4 regions of the Bacillus nitratireducens genome follow, and region 4 is predicted to be linked to each of the others. Evidence: riboswitches for the same ligand, from Rfam matches in the RefSeq annotation. Region 4 holds a riboswitch; each other region holds the start of a gene.

Region 1 (6,202 bases), on a different contig from region 4:
TTCAGGTTCGTAGCGTAAATGTCCGAATCGATATGCGAGATCACCGAGGCCTCCAGCACCTACAAGTCCAGCCATTGCTGTTGCACCGATTAAGCCAATTGTTGCGATTGTTAATCCAAGTACGAGAGACGGACGAGCTTCTTTAACCATAACGTGCCAAATGATTTTTATAGTAGAGACTCCCATTGCTTGATATGCTTCAATGACACCGCGATCCACTTCTAATAAAGCAGTTTCCATTAAACGTGCAATATAAGGGGCTGTAAATACGACAAGTGGTACGATAACACCTTGCACGCCAATGGACGTTCCCATTAGAAACTTTGTGAAAGGTAAAATAAAGAATAATAGAATGATAAATGGAAGAGAGCGAATGACATTAATAATTGTATTAAGAATAGGATAGATAACTTTATTTTCTCGCTGTCCACCAGGTCTCGTTAAAACAAGTGTGACACCGAGTGGTAATGCAATAAGAATAGAGATAAGTAGTGAAATAGATGTCATTTGAAATGTTTGAATTGTTGCTTCCCATATTACGTTACCCCACTCATCCAAAAAGGACTTGTTTCCCATAATCTGTTCTACCTCCTTCTACGATGATCCCTTGTTCTTGTAAAAATGATAAGGCACGGTGTACTTCATTTTTTTCGCCTTGCATATGAACGGTCAGTTTCCCATATGCCTCATGTTTTAACTGCGTAATATTGCCTGATAAAATATTCGGATATACTTGAAAACGTTTTGTAGCGACAGCTAACGCTGGTTCTCCTGAAGCGGTTCCTATAAATGAAAGTGTTACAATTTCCCCGGTGCTTTGTAGTTCTTTCTGTACCTCTTCTGGAATTTTAGCTGCAAATGCGCTATTTACAAATTTCTTCGTTGTTACATGTTGTGGATTTGTAAAAATGTCCTTCACAGTCCCGCTTTCAACGACAGATCCATGTTCCATTACAGCAACTCGATCACATATACGCTGGATGACATTCATTTCGTGTGTAATTAGCAAAATCGTAATTCCGATTTCTTCGTTGATCTTTAATAACAAATCAAGAATAGAATCGGTCGTTTCTGGATCTAATGCGCTCGTTGCTTCATCACTTAATAAAACTTCAGGCTCATGAGATAGTGCGCGAGCAATCGCTACACGTTGCTTTTGACCACCAGATAATTCGCTTGGATAGGCATCTTTTTTATTAAAGAGATCAACAATACGTAAATACTTTTCTACCCTTTTTTCAATTTCATTTTTGGGAAGACCAGATAGACGTAAGGGTAGTGCGATGTTTTCATAAACGGTAACGGTTTTAAGTAAATTGAATCCTTGAAAAATCATGCCGATCTTTTGTCTTGCTTTTGCGAGTTCTTTTGTTGATAAGGTTGTTAAATCTTGTTCATTTACAATGATATTTCCTGTCGTTGGTTTTTCTAATAAATTTACACAACGAATTAATGTACTTTTGCCAGCGCCACTATATCCGATGATTCCAAATACTTCGCCCTTTTTTACTTTAAGGGAAGTTGATTTAAGGGCCTCAACATTCCCTTTTTTTGTTGTAAATACTTTGGAGACGTTTTTTAATTCAATCATTATAGTCAGCTCCTACCAAGACGGTAAAACAGAACCATCGAATTTTTTCTCAATGAAATCTTTTACTTCTTTAGATTGATAAGCTTTCTTTAATTTGTTTACAACAGCATCATCTTTATTTTCAGTACGAACAACGACCCAGTTCACATATGGTGAATCTTTTCCTTCACGGAAAATAGAATCTTTCGCTGGACTTAATTTTGCACCTAATGCAAAGTTTGTATTAATTGCAGCTGCCTTTACTTCACTTAGCTGTGTTGGTAATTGAGATGCCTCTAATTCAACAATCTTTAAATTTTTTGGATTTTCAATTACATCTTTTGCAGTCGCTTTTTCTGTAGCCTTTGGATCAACTTTTAAAACCCCTGCTTTTTCAAATAGCTTTAAAGCGCGAAGCTCATTTGTTGGATCATTTGGGACAGCGATTGCATCGCCCTCTTTTAATTCTTTTACATCTTTTAAGCTTTTAGAATACACACCCATAGGGAATGTTACTGTGGAAAATACTTCAGTTAATTTCATATTACGTTCAGCTTTAAATACGTCTAAATAAGATTTAGTTTGATAGCTATTTACATCAAGGCTTTTTTCATCTAAAGATACGTTCGGTGCTACATAATCATTAAATACCTTTACATCAATTTCGAGACCATCTTTTGCGGCAACTTCTTTCACCTTTTCAAAAATTTGTTCATGCGGTCCACCTGTTACACCAACGGTAATCTTTTTCTCATCTAATGCTTTTACCTCTTTATCAGAATTAGCACCACATGCACCTAACAATAATACAGCTCCACTTACAATACTTAATAATACCTTTTTCATCTATAATTCCCCCTTAATATACGTTCCAAAATAAAAAGCACCTCTCAAAAATAAGAGAGGTGCCGAATAGACGAAATAGGTTCCTCTCTTATCTTCCAAAACGAAAATCGTTCTGCAGGAATTAGCACCTTAGCTTATACGTTATAAGCTCGGTTGCCGGGCATCATCGGGCCAGTCCCTCCGCCACTCTTGATAAGAGTATGTGTATGTAGTTTTTAAATATGGTACTAATAGTAAATCTTACAAAAAGAATTGTCAATGGTATTTTCTGAATATATTTTATTTTAAGGTAATGGAAACATTCCCTTTTTTATGCCCTTTTTCTACATATATATGAGCTTCTGGAATTTCTTCTAAGCGATAAATTCTATCAATAACAGGTTTTAAATTTTCTGTTTCAGTTAATTTTTTTAGTAGAATCATATCTTCTTTACTTACTTTTGCCATCATTCCATTAACAGATACATATTTTCCATTTTGCGTTAATACTTTTTGACAAAGGGATCTTTTAATTTTTCCAACTGCATCAAATATAATATCGTAGCGTTCAGCTCGCTTTGTAAAATCTTCTTTCGTATAATCAATTACGTGATTAGCTCCTAAAGATTGCACGAGTTCAAAGTTTGAATTACTACAAACAGCTGTAACGGTCGCGCCAAAATATTTAGCAAGTTGTACGGCAGCTGTTCCTACTGAACCAGATGCGCCATATATAAGTACTTGTTGCCCTTTTCTTATACGTCCTTTTCTCAGGAAGTGTAATGCTGAAGTTCCGCCAAAAGGAATAATGGCAGCTTCTTCATACGTCACATTGGTAGGTTTTAATGATATCAATCCGCTTTCATGCACACATGTATATTCTGCATAACCACCGACATTAAGCTCTGTTAATGCGAAAACTTGGTCTCCTTTTTTAAATTGAGTTACATCTGTTCCTATTTCTTCGATTTCACCAGATAGCTCGACGCCGAGTATAGGTTTTCTTGGTTTTTTAAAACCTAATATAATCCGCATAGGAATCCAAAATAAAAGGGGGCTATTAAAGCCGCGCATTCTACAATCTCCAGTTGTTACACTTGTTGCGTGAATTTTAACTAATACTTCATTCTTTTTTGGAGTAGGTTTCTCTACATCTTGAAGTTTGAGAACATTAGGTGGCCCATACTTTGTGCAAATAATTGCTTTCATAATGACCTCCTGAATTTAGTTGTTTTTATTTACATCATATTTAAGTATTTCTTTAAACATGTTGTTATTCGAGAAATAAAGTGAAATAGAAATATTAAAAAGTATATAGATTTCAAAGGAAAATAGATGATATCCTTTTGGAAAGGAGGAGAAATTATGAAAAAACTTATTTTAACTTCTAGTATGATCCTTGCAGTTATTTTAGGTGCAGGGTGTAGTAATGAGAAAACAACAAAGACGGATGAACCGAAAAAAGAATCGGTTCAAAAAGAGAAGGAATTAGCCGCGAAGGATGTTTTCAAGAAAGCGAATGAAGCTTTTAAAAATGAAGAACATGTAACGATGACATATGATGTAGGGATAAAAGCTGAAGGAACAGAGATGGATCTGCTAAAGGCTAAAATGCAATTAGAGCCAAAGAAAAAGAATTCTCGTTCTGAAATGAATGTTTCTGGTACAGAGGTTGTAGTGTATGCGGTGGATGGTAAAGTTGCTGGTCAGGTGAAAAATCCTAATACAGGAGAAGTTATATCTGTACCGGAGGAGCAATTAAATGCTAGCGGGATGAAAGCAACTCAAGATATTGTAGATAATTTAGAAGTGCCAGCAGTAGTTTTAGATAAAATGAAGATGGAGAAAAGCGGAGATAAATATAAGCTGACGTTTATATTAAAAGGGCAAGAAACAGAGAGTATGTTAACTAGCATGGATGAAACGCAGAAGAAAATGCTACAAGCACAAAATGCAAAGATAGAAGAAGTGGATGCAGAATACATCATTACAAAAGATTTTAAATATGAATCAGCGAAGATAGATATGATTATGAGTAGTAATGGTAAGGATAAGGCACACATTATTACGAATGCAAAATATACATCGTACGAAAAGTTTGAGCCAATACAGCTGCCAGCAGCAAAGTAATAGTTTTGATGAGGGAGGGACCTAAAATAAAGGGTCTCTCTCTTTTTGTTAATACCTTCTTCGTAGGAAAGTAGGTACAATATGAAGAGGAAGAACGTTAGAAGGGGAGAGTGCCATTTGAAAAAAAGAAAGATAGCAGCTGTTATTGTAGCGTATACAGTGTTGCTCGCGACATCTATATATACATACAAAGAGCAACTGGATCATCCTATTATGAGTGATGTAGGGAAGTTACTTCCAACGAAAATTAAACGTGTTGAAAATGCTGAAGATGAAAGTTCATTAAAAAAGTTAGTGCAAGATGCAACTGTTTCTGGAGAGAAGGTTTCTATTGCAGGTATGCAACATAGCCAAGGCGGACAGACGTATTATCCGAACGGTACGATGCTTGATATGAAAGGGTATAATGAAATATTAGAATTCGATCCGGAGAAGAAGAGGATTAGGGTGCAAAGCGGTGTCACATGGAATGACATTCAAAAGAAAATCAATCCATATGGTCTTGCAGTTCAAGTGATGCAATCTCAAAATATTTTTACTGTGGGTGGTTCATTAAGTGTAAATGTACATGGGCGCGATATTCGTCATGAAGCATTGATTGATACAGTAGAGTCGTTCAGATTGTTAATGGCAGATGGTACGGTGCGTAATGTAAGTAGAGAAGAAAATGCCGATTTGTTTCCGTATGTAGTTGGGGGATACGGATTGTTTGGTGTAATTTTAGATGTGACGCTACAGTTAACAAACGATGAATTGTATGAAACGCATACGAAGGTACTAGATTATAAAGAATACTCTTCATACTTTAAGAATAAAGTACGAAGGGACGAGAATATACGCATGCATTTAGCACGTATTTCTGTTGCCCCAAATTCATTTTTAAAAGAAATGTATGTGACAGATTATGTACTATCAGAAGATCAGCAGAAGCTGAGAGAGTACAGCAAATTAAAAGAAGAAAATATTATAGCTGTGCCGAAATTTTTACTTGGGTTATCACGTTATAGTGACTGGGGAAAGGGCGCATTTTGGGATATACAAAGAAGTTATTTTGAACGTACAGATGGTAAGTACGAAACGCGAAATAACGTAATGAGATCTGATAGTGCTTTTATGGAATACGATAATCCAAACTTGACTGAAGTTTTACAAGAGTACTTTATACCGATAGATGGTTTTGCAGAGTATATAGATGATTTGCGAAGTGTTTTAAATGAAGAGGAATTAAACCTTCTTAACATTACAATCCGCTATGTAGAAAAGAATGAGAATGCGGTGCTATCTTATGCGAAAGATGATATGTTTGCGCTTGTGCTTCTAATTAATCAAGGGCGTTCTGAGGATGAAATAAAGAAAACAAAAGTGGTCATTCAAAAGATGATTGATGTTACGTTAAAGCATAATGGAAGTTATTATTTACCGTATTATTCTTATCCGGCAAAAGAGCAACTAAAGAAAGCATATCCTCGTATAGAAGAATTCCTTCAGAAGAAGAAGGAAGTAGACCCAGAGGAAAGGTTTGTGAATTTATTTTATAAGGAGTATAGCAAATGACATATAGAAGATTTGTAGCGTCACAAAGCATAATTATGATGGCGGGAAGTATGGTATTTCCTTTTTACATTCTATTGCTTCGAAATGTTGGGAATAGCTTCTCGCAATTTGGCTGGGCGTATG
Region 2 (6,202 bases), on a different contig from region 4:
GAGAAAATCATCCCTACATAAGCATCTGTTATTTCATAAGTTTGTCCTGGCTGCATGGAATTCATCAACTTCTCCATATCTAACTGAATGTATTGTGTACCTTTCTTTATTCTTCCATCTTGAAAGTAGCCTGGATTGAGATTTTTCTGATAAATATGTGTATTGGATTTAATACGAGAGATATAATAGGCTTTCTTATCATGTATATGTTGAAGATTTTTGAGATGAAAATAACCTAAATCTCGGATACACAGGTCATTTGCTTTCACTGTCGGAACGCACGAAGAACCGTAGGTTCGATCATGTTGTTTACCTGGTCCTGTATGAGAAGGAACTGTCCACTTAAAAGGTCATATTCAAGTTGGATTTTCACGCCAGCCTTATGAATGTACCAATAGATGTTAGTGCAGCAAAATAAATTGTGTTATGATATGAGCAAATATAAAGCTATCTAACGGAGGGATTCACATGCCGCATGTTGTGTTTCGTGGAATTACTACTGAACAATTAAAAAGCATAAGCAAGCCATTAGTAGAAGAGCTCGCAGATATCTGTGAGTGTGGTACGGATAATTTCACCTTGGAACTACCAAGTTCTACGTTTGTATTCAATGGAGAAGAAATAGAAGCGTTTCCTCTTATTGAAGTGAAATGGTTCGAGCGTGGACAGGAAATTCGTGATCGAGTTGCCAAGGCCATTACTACATATGTAATGGATTTTGGACTTCCAGAAGTAGAGGTTGTATTTACGGTTTTCACAGAATCAGCGTATTATATTAACGGGAAGCATTGTGCAAGTTAGAGCTATTTGAAAGATTTTTATAACATTTATAAGGGGTAGAACTACATTGCTATCAAGCTAAGTAAAGCAAATATCCAAAAACAAAAAAATGAACTCAATTCTCATAGACAACTAACTTTGAAGAGATAAAATTTTTGTTTTTGGGGACATCAAAATATTAGCTTAATGGATATGTGGCGCTACCCCATTAAGAAAAGAAATAGGAGAGAATATCCTATTTCTTTTTATTTCTATAATAAAATATAACTGCTAAATCCAAAGTAATGATAATAATTAGAAGTAATACTTCTATAAGCGCATCAGTTTTTCCATGTTGTAAAGACTGTATAAAGAAATCCCATTCTGTTTCATAGGGAGGCTCTGCCCAATTTCGTTGCATTCCTAAAACTATTCCATTTATGAAAAAGATAATACTTAATAGGATTCTTCCAACAAACACGGCAGCCACTTTTATATTCCAGCGCTTTATCTTAATTACATACAGGATTGGAAATAGAATAAGTATCCAAAAAACAATAATATAGATTGTATTTATCATTCTTTACTCCTAATAAAATGATTGTTTTTTAATCTGGGTGATTCTTCGGGTTGAAGATATGTTTCATTGTTACTAGTTAAAAACAAGGGCCGGAATTCCGGCTCCTTTTCTATCCTAAGGTCTTACTTTATCCCGCATTAACGGGCAGTAAGACCCCACCTCAAAATCCAGAGGAAGCACAGAAGTTAGGTGGGGATCAACTGCCCGTAAAAGCCCGATTGGTTCAACTAATAATCAGTGGGGGATGAACAAAACCCCACTGATTAAAGTTTCACTTTATCTCTCCGTTTCAAAAAACTCAATCCACTCTCCGTCAGGGCCAGCGAAGAATATGTAACGTGTTCCATCTGGTAATGTTTCAATTTCTTCTCCTAGTAGAAAGGTTACTTTTTGTTTCTTTAGTCTTTCGATTTCATCCTCTAATGAATCCACTTTAAAGCAAATGTGATGTACTTTTCCTTCTGCCGGAAGAGAAGAGTTATAACCTTCAATGAGTTCGAGTATCGTTTCCTTCGATTCTTCTACACCTAAAAAAGCGAGTTTTAAGTCTGGATTCGGGTGCCCCATACGTTTAATGAGCTGTAAGCCAACTACTTCTTCATAAAATGAAATAGATGTTTCTAAGTTTGCAACCATAAGTCCAACGTGTTCTATTCTTCTAACTGGCATGTAGATTCCTTCTTTCTGAAAATTATATGCAATATGTTATTGAAAATTAAGAAAATAAGCAAGATAAAAACCTTACAAATTTTAGCGTGTTATATGGTATAGTGAGAAAGTATGTTTGGGGAGAAGGAAGGAGATTATACGATGAATACACCTACTCAAACTCCTTCATTATCGGCAACGATGAAAGAGTGGCATTATGCATTAGCGTATGAAATTAAACATTGGAAAACGATAGGTGGTAGTAAAATCTCTATCATGAACGGTCGTTTTTTATATACAGATTATGAAAGTACAGTATACGTATTTCAGCTTATATCGGAAGTAAGTTTACCTGAAGGTTCACCAATTCGAATTGAGTTCGATGGTGAGGAAGCGACGGGAGAAGTATTATCCGTACATGGATTAGAAATCGAATTGAAGTTAAATGATTATATACAAGGCGAAATACGAGAAGCCGTTTTATACAGTGAACCGTGGCAATTGTTAGAGCAACTGCAAGAGCGATTGAAAGAGGCACATAAAGATAAGCTGAAACGTAATCGTATAAAGCGTCTTGTTGATGGGACGAGTAGTCCAAAGCATATTGAGAAGATGAAAAATCCGAAAAATGAATTGGCGTATCGTTCATTTTACAATCCGACAACGTACGTGTGGGGACCACCAGGAACAGGGAAGTCTTACAATTTATCACGTATTATTTCGGCGCATTATCAAAAAGGAAAATCGGTACTTGTGTTAGCTCATAGTAATGCAGCAGTAGATGTATTAATGAGCGAAGTAACGAAGCAAATTGAAAAGAAAAAGAAATGGACACCTGGTGAAATCGTTCGTTACGGTTATAGTCAACATGAGCATATACGAAATCATGAAACGTTACTTACGTCGAAGTTAGTTGAAACGACGAATGGATCATGGGGTGAGGAAAGACTCTATTTAGAGGAAACACGCCAAGATCTTCGTGAAAAGATTTTATCATATAAAGCGACTTCTGCTGATAAGAAGCGTATACAAGAGATTGAAAGTGATCTTCGAAAGCAAAAAGCGAAAATTAAAGAAGTAGAAAAAGAATACATTGAAAATGCGAAAGTAATCGGCGCAACTTTATCGAAATGTGCCATTGATTCACTTATTTATGAGCGTACATTTGATTTAGTTGTAGTAGATGAAGTAAGTATGGCTTATGTTCCGCAAATCGCATTAGCTGCTTCGCTTGGGAAACGTATTGTCGTTTGTGGTGATTTTTTACAGTTACCTCCAATTGCGATGGCAAACCATGAACTCGTTCGAAAATGGCTCGGCGAAGATATGTTTTATCACGCAGGGATTGTTGAGTCTGTAAATAAATCAGAAGCACATCCCAACCTTTTTATGCTGCAGGAACAAAGACGTATGCATGCGGATATATCGAAGTTTACGAATTCATTTATTTATAAAAACAGAGTATACGATCATCCATCTGTTTCAGAGCGTAAAGAACTTGCGCAATTGCAGCCGTTCGCAAATGAGGCGAGTGTTTTATTTGATACGAGCTTAATGGGAGCATTTTCGTTAAAAGACGCGGCTTCCGGTTCTCGTTTTAATATTATGTCTGGTTTAGTAGCGATGCAAATGATGTTAATCGGACTGTTAGATGGTGTTCAATCGATTGGTGTTGTTACACCTTACAGAGCACAGTCTCGCTTTTTATCAACGTGTATTAGAGAAATGCTGCAGAAAACGAAATATCAACACATACCAGTTTTAGCAGCAACAGTTCATAAGTTTCAAGGGTCTGAAAGAGATATGATGATCTTTGATACGGTTGATAGTTATCCGCAAGAACGTCCTGGTGTGTTATTCTTTGATCATAAAAACCATCGTCTCGTCAATGTAGCGGTTACGAGAGCGAGAGGGAAGTTCATTCAATTATCAGATTGCCACTACATGCGTAAGAATCTTTCGAGGAAACAAGCGTTATCACAATTAACAGCTCATATAGAACGTCACGGAGATGTGTATGATCGCACGACATCAAGACAATTGTGGGAGCGAAAAATCTCGAAACGTTTACGCTGGTTTATGGAAATGAATCTTGAAGAGCCGAAAGGGCTATTAAAAGATATATTAGCGGCAAAACGAAAAATTATCATTTCCCTTCCAAGTACAAGGCAAGTTGATAAACGAGTATGGCAAGCGTTAATGCGTACAAATGCACAAGTAACGGTATATAGTGACGGACCAGTTCCATTAAAGAATGTAAAGTTACAAAGGCAAAACAAAGCGTTCCCATTTATAGTAATCGATGATGAAATCTTTTGGGCAGGGGCACCTCTCACATCTCAAATGATGTTTGAAGGTAGTACGGAATTTCCGTACATATGTGCAAGACTGCAAGCACCGGAAACAATTGGTGTATTAAAAGGATTTTTAGATATTCGGTAAATTCGGATAGGAATTCCTTGACTTTTATTCGGAATGAATTTAGAATGAAAATAATTTAATATAATTTTATGAAAATTCTTATCACGAGAGGTTGAGGGACTGGCCCTATGACACCTCGGCAGCGGATTCTTTATGAATACTGTGCCAATTCCAGCAAGGTAACTTGAAAGATAAGAAAGAAGCTCATTTTGACTGTATATACAGAAGCCTCTTTCTATCTTTTAGAAAGAGGCTTTTTTACGTGAAAATAAAAGGAGGAAGAAAAATGGGAGCGACTGGAGTAACGTCACAAAGAAAAACAATTGAAGAGAGTATAGAAAGAAGTAAGGAAAAGTACATAGAAACAAGTCATAATATTCATGCGAATCCGGAGATTGGTAACCAAGAATTTTACGCATCAAGAACGTTAAGTTTGCTGCTAGGAAGTGCAGGATTCCAATTACAGCACAATATAGCTGGACATGAAACAGGTTTTATCGCGCGAAAAAGTTCAGGAAAACAAGGGCCGGTCATCGCATTTTTAGCGGAGTATGATGCTTTACCAGGACTTGGTCATGCATGTGGTCACAATTTAATTGGAACAATTAGCGTTGCAGCAGCAATCGCGTTATCAGAAACGCTTGAGGAAATCGGCGGAGAAGTTGTCGTGTTCGGAACACCGGCAGAAGAGGGTGGGCCAAATGGTAGCGCCAAAGCAAGTTATGTAAAGGCTGGTTTATTTAAAAATATTGATGCGGCGCTTATGATTCATCCGAGCGGAAAAACAGCTCCAACGAGCCCATCACTAGCGGTCGATCCACTTGATTTTCATTTTTACGGAAAAACAGCTCATGCAGCAGCTTCACCAGAAGAAGGAATTAACGCATTAGATGCGATTATCCAGCTGTATAACAGTATTAATGCACTTCGCCAACAACTTCCGTCAGATGTGAAAATTCACGGAATCATTACAGAAGGCGGCAAAGCACCTAATATTATTCCAGACTACGCATCAGCAAGGTTCTTCATCCGCGCAGCAACGCGAAAAAGATGTGCGGAAGTAACAGAAAAAGTAAGAAACATCGCAGAGGGAGCAGCGTTAGCAACAGGCACAAAAGTAAAAATTCATCAATTCCAAAATGAAATTGATGAATTGCTCGTGACAAAAACATTTAATGACGTCGTAGCCGAAGAACTAGAACTATTAGGTGAAGATGTAAACCGTAAAGAAAGAGTAGGAATCGGCTCAACGGATGCAGGAAACGTAAGTCAAGTCGTACCGACAATTCATCCGTACATTAAAATCGGACCAGATAACTTAATTGCACATACGAATGAATTTAGAGAAGCAGCACGTTCAGAACTTGGAGATAAAGCGTTAATTACATCGGCAAAAGCACTAGCAAATACAGCGTATCGATTAATTACGGAAGAAGGGTTGTTAGAGAAGGTGAAGGAGGAGTTTAGAGAGGAACAGCGGAATCAGGGATAGGTGGTTAAAGGGAGTGGGTTTTTCATTTCGTAAAACATATGTACAATGCAAAAAGGCGACTTTTCGTTCAAACTTGAACGGAAAGTCGCCTTTTTCTTATACTTTTTTACCTTGTTTCTTTCATTAAGGTCATGATTCGTTTTAAATTAACTGCGAATATGACCATAGCCCATTGTATTTGCATACAAATCATACCCGAGGAAGATGCCACATCATACCCGTGTCTATGCTTTAGCTCGCTATTTTTCGCCTCGATTTAGCCAATAAGACTCCTTCCTCAAGGAACTTGAAGGGTCACAGCC
Region 3 (6,202 bases), on a different contig from region 4:
TTTTATCCTGTTTCATCTTCTCACGCTCTTCTTCTTTTTGAAGCTTATTAATAATATCAAGCCCCGTCATCGCATCACTCGCATAGCATACGAGCCCTTTATATGATGGAGAAATACGATTATCTGTAAACTTTCTCGTTAGCGCTGCACCACCGACAACGATTGGAATATCAATATTTGCCGCTTTTAAATCTTCAGCAGTTGTTACCATTTGTTGGGCTGATTTTACTAGCAAGCCTGAAAGACCAATAATATCAGGCTTCTTCTCTTGTACTTCTTGAACAATTCGATCCGAACGAACATTAATCCCTAAATTAATAATTTCATATCCGTTATTTGATAAAATAATTTCAACGAGATTTTTCCCAATATCATGTACGTCACCTTTTACAGTCGCTAATAATACTTTCCCTTTTTTTGCGCTATCACTAGACTCCATATGTGGCTCTAAATAGCTTACGGAAGCTTTCATACTTTCGGCACTTTGCAATACTTCAGCAACGATAAGCTCATTATTATTAAATAATCGTCCCACCTCGTCCATTCCTGTCATAAGTGGGCCATTAATAATATCAAGAGGTTTTCTTCCTTCTGTAAGCGCAAGACTTAAATCCTCGTGTAACCCTTGTTTCGTACCTTCTACAATATAATTTGCTAGTCGTTCATCAAGCGTTAGTGTTTCTTGTACAACGACATCTTTCTTTTTGGCAACACGGTAAAAGTTTGTAAATTCTTCTAACGTCTCTTTCGTCGTTTCAAATAACAATGCATTTGCAAGACGTTTTTCTTCCTCTGGAATTGACGCATAGCGTTCTAATTTTTCCGTATTAACAATCGCATAATCTAATCCCGCTTTCGTTGCATGATATAAAAAGACGGAATTTAATACTTCACGGCCCGCGGGCGGTAAACCAAATGATATATTACTTACACCTAAAATCGTTAAACATTCTGGTAACGCTTCTTTAATAAGACGAATTCCTTCTATAGTCGCTGCCGCTGAACCTATATATTCTTCATCACCTGTCCCTACAGGAAACACAAGCGCATCAAAAATAATATCAGATGGACGTATGCCATACTTCTTCGTTAGTAACTCATAGCTTCTTTTCGCAATTTCTATCTTTCGTTCTGCACTAACTGCCATACCGTCTTCATCAATTGTTCCTACAACTATAGCGGCACCGTATTTCCGAAGAAGAGGTGTCACTTTTTCAAAACGTTCTTCTCCATCTTCTAAATTAATAGAATTGATAACACCTTTTCCTTGAATATAAGTTAGAGCTCTTGCCATAACATTTTCATCTGTTGAATCAATCATAATCGGTACTTTTAATACTTTCGTAACTTCTGCCAAGAATCTTTCCATATCTTCTATTTCATCACGGTCAGGGTCTGCCATACAAATGTCAATAATATGAGCATTCTTCTTCACTTGCGCTCTTGCCACTTCAGCTGCCTCTTCAAATTTTCCTTCTGCTATTAATCTTTTAAACTTGCGTGATCCAATTACGTTCGTCCTTTCTCCAACAAATAACGGTCTCATAGAGTCATCATATTGCAACGCCTCTAATCCACTAACTCCATGCCCTTCTCGTTCATGTTGCTCACGCGGCTTAAGAGATGCTAACGCGGATTTCATTGCTCTTATATGTTCTGGTGTTGTGCCGCAACAACCACCGATAATATTAATCCATCCTTCTTCAGCAAATCGCTTCACTTTTTCAGCGAGAGAAGATGGAGATTCATGATAATGTCCATCTTCATCAGGAAGACCTGCATTTGGATAACAAGAAATATAACACTCCGATAAATCAGATAAGGAACGAATATGGTCTCTCATAAACTCTGGACCAGTCGCACAGTTTAATCCAACCGATAACGGCTTCATATGCTCTATCGATAAATAAAAGGCTTCTATCGTTTGCCCCGCTAAAGTCGTTCCCATCGGTTCAATCGTTCCAGAAATCATAATAGGAACCGTTTTATTTAGTTCATCAAAAGCTGCTTGAATTCCAATATAAGCAGCTTTCACATTACGCATATCTTGACTCGTCTCCACAAGTAATACATCAATTTCACCTTTCAATAACCCTCTCGCCTGCCTTGTATAGGCCTCAATCAGTTCCTCAAATGTAACTCCTCCTGTAACACTAATTGCTTTCGTTGTCGGCCCCATCGCACCTGCAACATATACTTCCTTCCCGCTTTCTTTAACAGCTTGCTTCGCCAATAGTGCTGCCTTTTCATTTAGTTCTTCATCTAAATGAGACAGCTCATAATCACTTAATACGATATTTGTCGCCCCAAATGTATTTGTTTCAATGATGTCAGCTCCAGCTTCAATATAAGCTTTATGAATCTTTAAAATAACATCCGGCCTTGTTTCTACTAAATATTCATTACACCCCTCGTAATCTTCTCCTCCGAAATCTTCCGCAGTTAAGTCCTCTTGTTGTATCATTGTCCCCATTGCACCATCTAATATTAAAATGTTATTTTTTAATTTTTCTTCTATACACTTCATCAATTAATACCTTCTTTCACTTCTTGCTTTTCTCTCACATATTTAACAAGATGTTCTGTAATTTCATATTTTAGAAATGGTGTAATTAGATAGATACCGTTAAAATATTTCATCGCCGCATCGATCAACTCTTGTGAAATACGAATCCCTTCCTCAATAGCTGCCTCTTTCGTTTCGTGTCCATCCATTCTCTCCCTTATTTCTTCAGGAAGGGTAATACCCGGCACCTCAAAATGGAGAAAGTCTGCATTCCGCTTACTTACTAATGGCATAATTCCAATAAAAATAGGTTGTTCCAAATGTTTTGTTGCTTCATATACTTCTTCTATTAAAGCAACATCATATATCGGCTGTGTTAAGAAATATTCAGCCCCAGCATCTATTTTTCGTTCCATTCGCTTTACCGCTGCTTTTAAATGCCTTACGTGGGGATTAAATGCGCCGCCTACAGAAAATCTTGTTGCCGGTCCAATGGATTTCCCTAAAATGGAACGTCCATCGTTCATTTCTTTAATCATTTTAATTAACTCTATAGAGGACAGATCATATACAGAAGTTGCTCCCGGAAAATCACCAACGCGCGCTGGATCACCAGTTAAAGCTAGCACTTCCTCCATCCCTAACGCCGATAAACCTAATAAATGAGATTGTAGCCCAATGACGTTATGGTCTCTACACGTTAAATGAGTCAATACCGGAATATCATGCTTCGTTAATAATGCACCCATTGCCATATTAGAAACGCGAGGCGATGCTAATGAATTATCTGCTAGAGTAATAGCGTCTGCCCCAGCTCTTTTCAGTGCTCTTGCCCCTTCAAAAAAACGCTGCGTGTCTAATGTTTTCGGTGGGTCTAGTTCCACTACAACTGTCGTTTGTTTCTTTGCTTTTTCTGCTAGAGTGACGTGAGATTTCGAACGTTTCTCGTGTGTATGAACTACTTTTGGTCTTTGAATCGTGTCCTTTTCTATTACAGGCGTAACATTTAGAGTAGCACGCTTCATACTTTCAATATGTTCTGGAGTAGTACCACAACAACCACCCAATAACCGAATACCTTGCTCAATAAATTTCAGTGTCATCGCTTCGAAATAAGCCGGACTTCCCTCATATACGTAACGTCCCTCCACATAATTCGGGAGACCTGCATTTGGATATGCTGACAAGTAGCCATTCTGCGGAATCGATATCATTTTAAAAGCTTCCGTCATATGAAGTGGTCCTAGTTGACAGTTCAATCCAACAACATTTGCACCGTAATCTATAAGCTGCTTTAATATTTCATTGACATCATTTCCATTTTGAGTCGTACCTGCTTCATGTAACGCTAATTGAGCAACAATCGGAATATTTGTTTGCTTACGCAATACTTTAACGGCATGAAGTAATTCAAATTCATCGTAAAAAGTTTCTAATAGTAATCCATCAACCTGTTCTTCTAGTAAAGCACCTGCCTGTTCAAGTAGCATAAACTCCCTTTCCATATCAGTCGTTGTAACAGCTCCAATATGTTTCATACCACCGATTGTTCCTAAAATTGCATTTCTTTCTGTAACAGATGCTTTCGCAATCTTCACTGCCGCTTTATTAATTTGAACAACTTGATTTTCTAAGCCATACATACGTAATTTCGCCTCATTTGCTCCATACGTATTTGTTTGAATCACATCTGCACCAGCAGCTACATATTGTTTATGAATCGATATAATTAAGTCTGGATCAGACAAATTCAATTCTTCAAAACTACTTTGCAAACCATGTGAATGTAATAACGTTCCAACCGCACCATCACCTATTACAATTCCTTTTGATAATAAATCTAGTAACTTCACGAATCTCCCTCATTTCTATCAATATAAAAACCCCCTCTTCACTTTGAAGAGGGGGACATAATTGTTCCGCCTCTTATTATGCAAAACATTCGTTTTGCAGGTATTAGCACCGTTTCAAACATTTCGTTTGAAGGTTGCCGGGTTTCACAGGGCCTTTCCCTCCACCGCTCTCAATAAGAGTTGTCTTTATTATTTTATTTATGTAGCTAAAAGGAAATACGTTCCCCTTTTAACAATGTTTGTTAATTTTTTATAAATTTAGCATGCACAAATATAAAAGTCAATGACACTTGCGGAAAAATAAAAATTATTTAAAATAAAGTTGCAATTCAATTAACTTTTGTTGTAAAGTTAAAAACATAATAAAAATTTCATACGAACATTCTTATCTAGAGAGGTAGAGGGACTGGCCCTATGACGCCTCAGCAACCATTAACATTTGTTAATAAGGTGCTAATTCCAGCAAATTGTGAAAGATTTGACAGATGAGAAGAAGACTCTATTCAATCCGAAAGCCTTCTTCTTAGAAGGCTTTTTTTATTTTATATTCAACTACTGGTTCAATTTAAAAAGGAGGAATTTTTACATGTCAACTATCGAAACAAAACTAGCACAAATCGGAAATCGTAGCGAAACTACAACAGGAACTGTTAATCCACCCGTTTATTTCTCAACCGCTTATCGTCACGAAGGACTTGGTAAATCTACCGGCTTTGACTATTCACGAACTGGAAATCCAACTCGTGGTCTTTTAGAACAGGCAATCGCAGACTTAGAATATGGCGAACAAGGTTATGCCTGTAGTTCAGGTATGGCAGCTGTTCTCCTCGTCCTTTCATTATTCCGTTCTGGAGATGAACTTATTGTATCCGAAGATTTATACGGGGGAACGTATCGCTTATTTTCCGAACACGAAAAAAAGTGGAATGTTCGATGTAGATACGTAAATACACAATCTATTAAACAAATTGAGCAAGCTATCACAAATGAAACGAAGGCTATTTTCATAGAAACTCCGACTAATCCATTAATGCAAGTTACTGATATTGCCGCTGTCGCAACTGTAGCGAAAAGACACGGACTACTTCTTATCGTAGATAACACATTCTACACGCCTTATATACAGCAGCCATTAACAGAAGGTGCTGACATCGTACTTCATAGTGCAACGAAATATTTAGGTGGACATAATGATGTATTAAGCGGACTTGTCGTTGCAAAAGGAAAGGAACTTTGTGAGGAAATCGCTCATTATCATAATGCCTCTGGTGCTGTCTTAAGCCCATTTGACTCATGGCTATTAATTCGTGGCATGAAAACTTTAGCGCTTCGCATGAAACAACATGAAGAAAATGCGAAAGCAATTGTTGCTTATTTAAATGATGAAGATGGTGTGACAGATGTATTTTATCCAGGAAGAGGCGGCATGATTTCGTTTCGCCTTCAAGATGAAACATGGATTAATCCATTCTTACAATCTTTATCCTTAATCACATTTGCTGAAAGTCTTGGTGGTGTAGAGAGTTTAATGACTTATCCAGCAACGCAAACGCATGCTGATATTCCAGAAGAAATCAGAACGGCAAACGGTGTATGTAATCGTCTTCTTCGATTCTCCGTCGGCATTGAAAATAGTAACGATTTAATTCAAGACTTAAAGCAAGCCATTAAACTTGTAAAAGAAGGTGTAAGAATATGAGTTATTCTATCGATACACTCCTACTACACAACCAATATAAACATGACTCGCAAACAGGAGCTGTTAACGTTCCCATTTATAACACATCAACATTTCACCAGTTTGACGTAGATACTTTTGGGAAATACGACTATAGCCGATCGG
Region 4 (6,202 bases):
AGAAGCGGCGAGCTGTTTTTTTGCTTCCTCAGCCTTACGTGCCTCTTCAGCTTTACGCGCTTCTTCTGCACGTTTTTCTTCTTCAATTGCTTTTTGAACAGCTTGACGCTGGTTTTCTAAAATGCCTTTTGATTCTTCTAACCCTTCAATCTCTGAATCTACTTTTGCTACTTTAGTATGTAGATCGTTAATAAAAGTTTGTTGCTGTTGTTGGTTACTTTGTAATTCTTGCTGTTTTTGTTCTAATTTTTGCTCAGATGCTTTCAGTTGTTGCTCTTTTTTCTCAACAGCCTCTTTTTCTGTCGTCACAGCATTTTGATCGCTTGTTTGCTTTTTCACAATATCTGTATCGTTATTTAAAATTAAACTTACAGAATACATATTATCAACAAGATCGGCAATATTTGCAGAACTTGTTATTACTTCTGTAATGATACTCGTACGAGGCTTTTCTTGCATAGATTGTAGTCTTTGTTTAATAACTTCCTGTCGTGTATCTATATTCGTTTGTAATTGCTCTATATGTTTCTTTTTTTCAGTAATAACTTGCTGTGTGTTGCTAATTTCTTTTTTTGTATCGTTCAATTCAGCTTCGTTTTTATTAATAGAAGTAGTTAATTCGTCGATTTTCTTTTGTAATTCTTGGATTTCTTTTTCTATTTGTTCTTTCTCAGCTGATTTATTTTGTAAGTCATTTTGTTTGCCTTCTAATTCGGATTGAATGTCAGTTAATTTATCTTGATTTGTTTCAGCGTACACAGGTGAAAGTAACGGGGAAGCAAAAATCGTTCCTGCTGCTAAAACACTAATCGCTGCAAATTTCTTTTTCATTGTTGTCTGGCTCCTTTCCCTATGAAAGTTATATATCATAAGAAGAAGAGTGTCTATCGTTGTAATCATAATGTAAAGAAAATTTTATAATTTTGCTAAGTTTTGTCGGAATTTAGTATCTTTTTGTAGCGTTTGTCATAAAGTTAAAATTCTTAAATGTATAGAAAAAGTATCAATTTCTATATTTTTTTTAAAAAATCATGGGAAATGATGGAGTTTTTCATAATGAAACAGTACTTTAAAAACCTATCAATCACTAGTGAGGAATCGATTTCATGTGAGGTTTTCTGACATGAGGTTTATTTTTGTCAAGAAAATTATTTGCGTGTGGGCAAACTTATTTTGTTGTCAGATTTTAAATTTTGATTTATGATTTTTAACAGGGACAAAATGTATTGAATTGTCGAATAATATGTAATACTCTTAATTTCATGTTTTATAGAGATAGAATGAGAGATAGAGTGACACATCGAAGAGGGGGTTACCACAAGTATGAAAAGAATAGGACTTGCATGGCAAATTTTAATAGGACTTACGCTTGGTATTGCAGTTGGAGCGATTTTCTTTGGCAATCAGGAAGTGGTGAAGTACTTACAACCAATTGGTGATATTTTCATCCGATTAATTAAGATGATTGTTGTACCGATTGTTGTAGCGAGTATTGTTGTTGGGGTTGCTGGTGTTGGCGATATTAAAAAGTTAGGTCGACTAGGCGGAAAAACAATTATTTACTTTGAAATTATTACAACACTTGCAATTGTTGTTGGTCTATTAATAGCAAACATTTTCCAACCTGGAAAAGGCGTTGATATGGATAAGTTAACAAAAACAGATATTTCTAAATATACACATACGACAGAGCAAGTACAAAGTCATTCGTTCGCGGATACGTTTGTAAATATTGTTCCGACGAACATTATGAAATCATTAGCTGATGGCGATATGCTTGCTATTATCTTCTTCTCAGTATTATTTGGTTTAGGTGTAGCAGCAGTTGGTGAGCGTGGCAAACCAGTTCTACAATTTTTCCAAGGTGTAGCAGATGCAATGTTTTATGTAACGAACCAAGTTATGAAGTTTGCACCATTTGGTGTATTCGCATTAATTGGTGTTACAGTTTCTACATTCGGATTAGCTTCATTAATTCCATTAGGGAAATTACTCATTGTAGTATATGGTGCAATGATATTCTTCGTTGTGGTCGTATTAGGACTTACAGCGAAAATCTTTGGAATAAACATTTTCCAATTCTTTAAGATTTTAAAAGACGAGCTGATCTTAGCGTATTCTACAGCAAGTTCAGAAACGGTTTTACCGAAAATTATGGAGAAAATGGAAAAGTTCGGTTGTCCGAAAGCAATTACATCTTTCGTTATTCCAACAGGTTATTCATTTAACTTAGATGGATCAACTTTATATCAAGCGATTGCGGCAATTTTCTTAGCGCAAATGTACGGTATTGAATTATCCATTACACAACAAATTACGTTATTACTTGTATTAATGGTTACATCAAAAGGTATCGCGGGTGTACCGGGCGTATCATTCGTTGTATTATTAGCAACACTGGGTACAGTAGGTATTCCAGCTGAAGGTTTAGCGTTTATTGCAGGTATTGACCGTATTCTTGATATGGCTCGTACAGCAGTTAACGTTGTAGGTAACTCTTTAGCGGCTGTAGTTATGTCTAAGTGGGAAGGTCAATATGACGCTGAAAAAGGACAAGCCTATTTAAAAGAGATATCTGAAAAGGGTCAAGCAGCTTAATTATAATATGAACAAGCTCTCACATAATATGTGGGGGCTTTTCTATATATAGAAGAGGAGCGGACGTAATGAAACGTAAATATGGTGACGGTTCTTCGTGGAAGCGACTAATAGAGAAGGATTATAGGGTTAAGCAAGTAGAGGATGGAATGTTAGGAATACTGGACATAAAAAAAGTGAGAGAACCTAGTCATAAAGAATATAATGGTAAAAAGCTTTGCATTGCAGGTGATGGGTATACATGGATGCAATATTTTATAAACGGCAAAAACTTTGCAATTACAGCTATGTTAGATGATCAGCAAAAATTAGTGCAATATTATATCGATGTGACGAAAGAATTTAAAATTGACGATCGTGGTTTGCCTTATTTTGATGATTTATACTTAGATGTAGTATTGTTACCGAGCGGTGAGATTTATGTATTGGATGAAGATGAGTTAGAGGATGCTTATAGTATAGGTGATGTTACTAAGGAAGAATATGAATTAGCATGGTGTATAACGAAATGGATTGTAGCAACGATAAAGAATGGAGAATTTTCTTGGATCTCAATATTAGATAAAGAAATTGAAAAGTTAAAATGATTGGCGTATTCATATTTTTGTATAATTACCAAAAAAATCTATACAAAAAATAATTGACTTTTGTTTTGTAAGCGAGTAAAGTTAGGGAAGAAATTATTATTAAAAAATAAATATGAAACCTTCTTATAAAGAGAGGCGGAGGGACTGGCCCTACGATGCCTCGGCAGCGGACTCGATTTTAGAGTGCTGTGCCAAATCCAGCAAGCATGTGCTTGAAAGATGAGAAGAGTGTTTCTTATAGATGTATAAGACCTCTTCTTATTGGAAGAGGTCTTTTGTTGTTCATTAGAAAAGGTTGAAAACTAGGGAGAGATGATACTTTGAAAGAAACGAGAGGAAATGGTTTAGCGTTATTACCACTTGGAATATTTTTGGCGCTATTTATTGGTTCTGGAATTATTACAGGTGATTTCTATAAATTGCCGATACTTGTAGCAATTTCAATTGCTGTAGGAATTGCTTTAGTGATGAATCGTAAAGAAAGCTTTAATGTGAAAGTAGAACGATTTGCTAAAGGTGCAGGAAATCCGGATATTATGATTATGGTATTAATTTTTGTACTGGCAGGGGCGTTTTCTGAAACAGCAAAAGGAATGGGCGGAGTGGATTCAACTGTTAATTTAGCGTTATCTATTTTGCCACCAGGATTTATCGTTGCTGGAATTTTTGTTATAGGGGCATTTATTTCATTAGCGATGGGAACTTCAATGGGAACAATTGCAGCACTAGCACCAATTGCTGTAGGGATTAGTGGGCAAACTGATATCTCAATTGCACTTGCGATGGCTACTGTTGTGGGCGGAGCGATGTTTGGTGATAATTTATCATTTATTTCAGATACAACAATCGCTGCTGTTCGTTCACAAGGAACAGAAATGAAAGATAAGTTTAAAACGAACTTTTTAATTGTATTACCAGCTGCTATTATTACAATTGTGCTATTAGTAATCATTACTTTAGGAAGTGATACACAAGTTAAAGCTCATAGTTTTGACTGGATAAAGATTTTACCGTATGCAGGAGTACTTATTACAGCACTACTTGGTTGGAATGTACTTATTGTGTTAACTGGTGGAACGGTACTATCTGGTGTTATCGGTCTTATAGATGGAAGTTATACGTTAGAGAGTTTCTTTAAAAGTGTAACGACTGGAATGGGCGGTATGATGGAGCTAGTACTACTTGCTATATTAATCGGTGGTATGGTTGAACTGATCCAATATAATGGTGGTATTCAATATTTAATGAATCTTTTAACACGTAACATTCGTTCAAAAAAAGGCGCAGAGTTCGGTATTGCTGGTTTAGTGAGTATGACGAATATGTGTACAGCAAATAATACGATTTCAATTATCTTTACAGGTCCGCTTGCGAAAAACATTGCAGATCAATATGAAATTGATCCACGTAAATCAGCGAGTGTATTAGATCTTTTCTCATGTTGTGTGCAAGGGTTAATCCCATATGGTGCTCAAATGTTAACTGCGGCAGGATTTGCTGCGTTATCTCCGATTGAATTGTTACCATATGCATTTTATCCGATCTTAGTTGGAGTATGTGGGATCATTTCTATATTAATTGGTTTCCCGAGATTTTCTAAAGTGGCGGAAAAAAAAGAGTATCATAAAACAGCATAATTAAATATGAATTTTATTCGTAGCAAAAGAAGCCGTACAGAGAATATTCTCTGTACGGCTTTTTTTGTAAGGTAAAAGAGGGAATTATCCTATCTTACCTTATGTTTTACAAAAGGCTGAATTTAACTCAGTCTTAAGTCTGAGTTAAAAACGGTTCTTAAGCTCGTTATGGAAAAAAGAAAAAATAGTTAAGATAAGAGTATCAAATCGAAGGGAGGCAAGCACAAGATGAAACAATTTCTAGCGTTTATCGCAGCCGGTATTTTGGCTTTAATTGCTCTTGGTAGTCTTGCTGGTATTGTAGGATTCGCCATTGGAGCAGGAGTTGTGTACTGGAGCTATAAATCATTTGTGCGAGCTAAATCATTCTTTGGAAAGTTAGCTTGGGGTATTGTTGGTTTAATCGGTTTGTCCATTGCACTTTCTCATTCCCCAGCATTAATCGGTATCGCAGCATTAGTAGTTTTATACTACGGTTACCGTGAGTGGAAAAAAGAAAAAAATGTAGTTGTTGATTCTGCTCCAGAAAGTTCTAAACCATATAGCAACTTTGAAGATGAGTGGAACAAGTTAATGAAAAACTAATATAGAATAAATCAAATTAAATCAAATTATAAAGTAGAAGAGAGGAAGATTATAATGAAACAATCTTTATTCGGACGTGTGCGCGATGCAATTTTAGCTGATTTTCATAATGTGTTAGATGAGAAAGAAAGAAAAAATCCAATTGCTATGTTAAACCAATATTTACGCGACAGTGAGCGTGAAATAACAAAAATTGAGAAGTTAATTCAGCGTCATAAAACATTAAAATCTAACTTTGCTCGTGAGCTTGAGCAAGCACGTTATTTTGTTAATAAAAGATCAAAGCAAGCTATCATCGCACAAGAAGCAGGCGAATTACAACTACATGAACGTGCATTAGAAGAAGTAGCGTATTATGAAGGGCAAGTAACTCGCTTAGAAGAAATGTATGCTGGCGTTGTAGAGCAAATTGATGAGTTAGAGCGTCGTCTTTCAGAAATGAAAAATAAATTAAAAGAAATGAACGCAAAGCGTATGGAATTAATGGCACGTGAAAATATGGCGCATGCAAATCGCCGTATGAATACTGCCATCCATAAAATGGATGAAAATAATCCGTTCTTACGATTCGAAGAAATTGAAGATCACATTCGTGACATAGAGCTTCGTATAAATGAAGAGCATGAGCGTGATACATTTGATATGAAAATCGCAAAACTAGAGCGTGAAATGAAAGAGAAAAATGAAGTATCATTAACGAAAGAGTTAACAAAATAATTGTAGTATATAATAAAACAGGCTTATGATATAGTGATAGAAGAAAAGGTGTTGGAAAGCAATGCCTTTTCTTCTATG

Evidence for each region. A riboswitch is a leader RNA that binds a small molecule or an ion and turns the genes downstream of it on or off. The one in region 4 is predicted to bind S-adenosylmethionine.
Region 1: it holds a riboswitch for S-adenosylmethionine, as region 4 does, so the genes downstream of both, Q3V31_RS27695 (MetQ/NlpA family ABC transporter substrate-binding protein) here and Q3V31_RS04100 (Na+/H+ antiporter NhaC family protein) in region 4, are expected to answer to the same signal.
Region 2: it holds a riboswitch for S-adenosylmethionine, as region 4 does, so the genes downstream of both, Q3V31_RS11305 (M20 family metallopeptidase) here and Q3V31_RS04100 (Na+/H+ antiporter NhaC family protein) in region 4, are expected to answer to the same signal.
Region 3: it holds a riboswitch for S-adenosylmethionine, as region 4 does, so the genes downstream of both, metI (cystathionine gamma-synthase/O-acetylhomoserine thiolyase) here and Q3V31_RS04100 (Na+/H+ antiporter NhaC family protein) in region 4, are expected to answer to the same signal.

The regions. Positions count from the first base shown of each region.
Region 1 covers NZ_JAUMJO010000012.1:15,544-21,745, forward strand. Annotated here, with positions in the region: gene Q3V31_RS27685 (methionine ABC transporter permease) at 1-576, opposite strand, end outside; gene Q3V31_RS27690 (methionine ABC transporter ATP-binding protein) at 551-1,591, opposite strand; gene Q3V31_RS27695 (MetQ/NlpA family ABC transporter substrate-binding protein) at 1,604-2,416, opposite strand; SAM riboswitch class I at 2,502-2,615, opposite strand; gene Q3V31_RS27700 (NAD(P)-dependent alcohol dehydrogenase) at 2,696-3,604, opposite strand; gene Q3V31_RS27705 (hypothetical protein) at 3,761-4,525, shown strand; gene Q3V31_RS27710 (FAD-binding oxidoreductase) at 4,643-6,079, shown strand; gene Q3V31_RS27715 (MFS transporter) at 6,076-6,202, shown strand, end outside.
Region 2 covers NZ_JAUMJO010000002.1:983,466-989,667, forward strand. Annotated here, with positions in the region: partial or broken gene Q3V31_RS11275 (IS4 family transposase) at 1-10, shown strand, start outside; partial or broken gene Q3V31_RS11280 (transposase) at 9-385, opposite strand; gene Q3V31_RS11285 (DUF1904 family protein) at 469-801, shown strand; gene Q3V31_RS11290 (hypothetical protein) at 1,016-1,339, opposite strand; gene Q3V31_RS11295 (VOC family protein) at 1,616-2,008, opposite strand; gene Q3V31_RS11300 (AAA domain-containing protein) at 2,120-4,429, shown strand; SAM riboswitch class I at 4,505-4,606, shown strand; gene Q3V31_RS11305 (M20 family metallopeptidase) at 4,695-5,900, shown strand; partial or broken gene Q3V31_RS11310 (IS5/IS1182 family transposase) at 6,007-6,156, opposite strand.
Region 3 covers NZ_JAUMJO010000003.1:606,346-612,547, reverse strand. Annotated here, with positions in the region: gene metH (methionine synthase) at 1-2,527, opposite strand, end outside; gene Q3V31_RS15090 (bifunctional homocysteine S-methyltransferase/methylenetetrahydrofolate reductase) at 2,527-4,359, opposite strand; SAM riboswitch class I at 4,430-4,539, opposite strand; SAM riboswitch class I at 4,742-4,851, shown strand; gene metI (cystathionine gamma-synthase/O-acetylhomoserine thiolyase) at 4,946-6,058, shown strand; gene metC (cystathionine beta-lyase) at 6,055-6,202, shown strand, end outside.
Region 4 covers NZ_JAUMJO010000001.1:777,810-784,011, reverse strand. Annotated here, with positions in the region: gene Q3V31_RS04115 (murein hydrolase activator EnvC family protein) at 1-831, opposite strand, end outside; gene gltP (glutamate/aspartate:proton symporter GltP) at 1,324-2,598, shown strand; gene Q3V31_RS04105 (ribonuclease FAU-1 family protein) at 2,667-3,185, shown strand; SAM riboswitch class I at 3,306-3,411, shown strand; gene Q3V31_RS04100 (Na+/H+ antiporter NhaC family protein) at 3,506-4,822, shown strand; gene Q3V31_RS04095 (lmo0954 family membrane protein) at 5,051-5,407, shown strand; gene Q3V31_RS04090 (PspA/IM30 family protein) at 5,462-6,124, shown strand.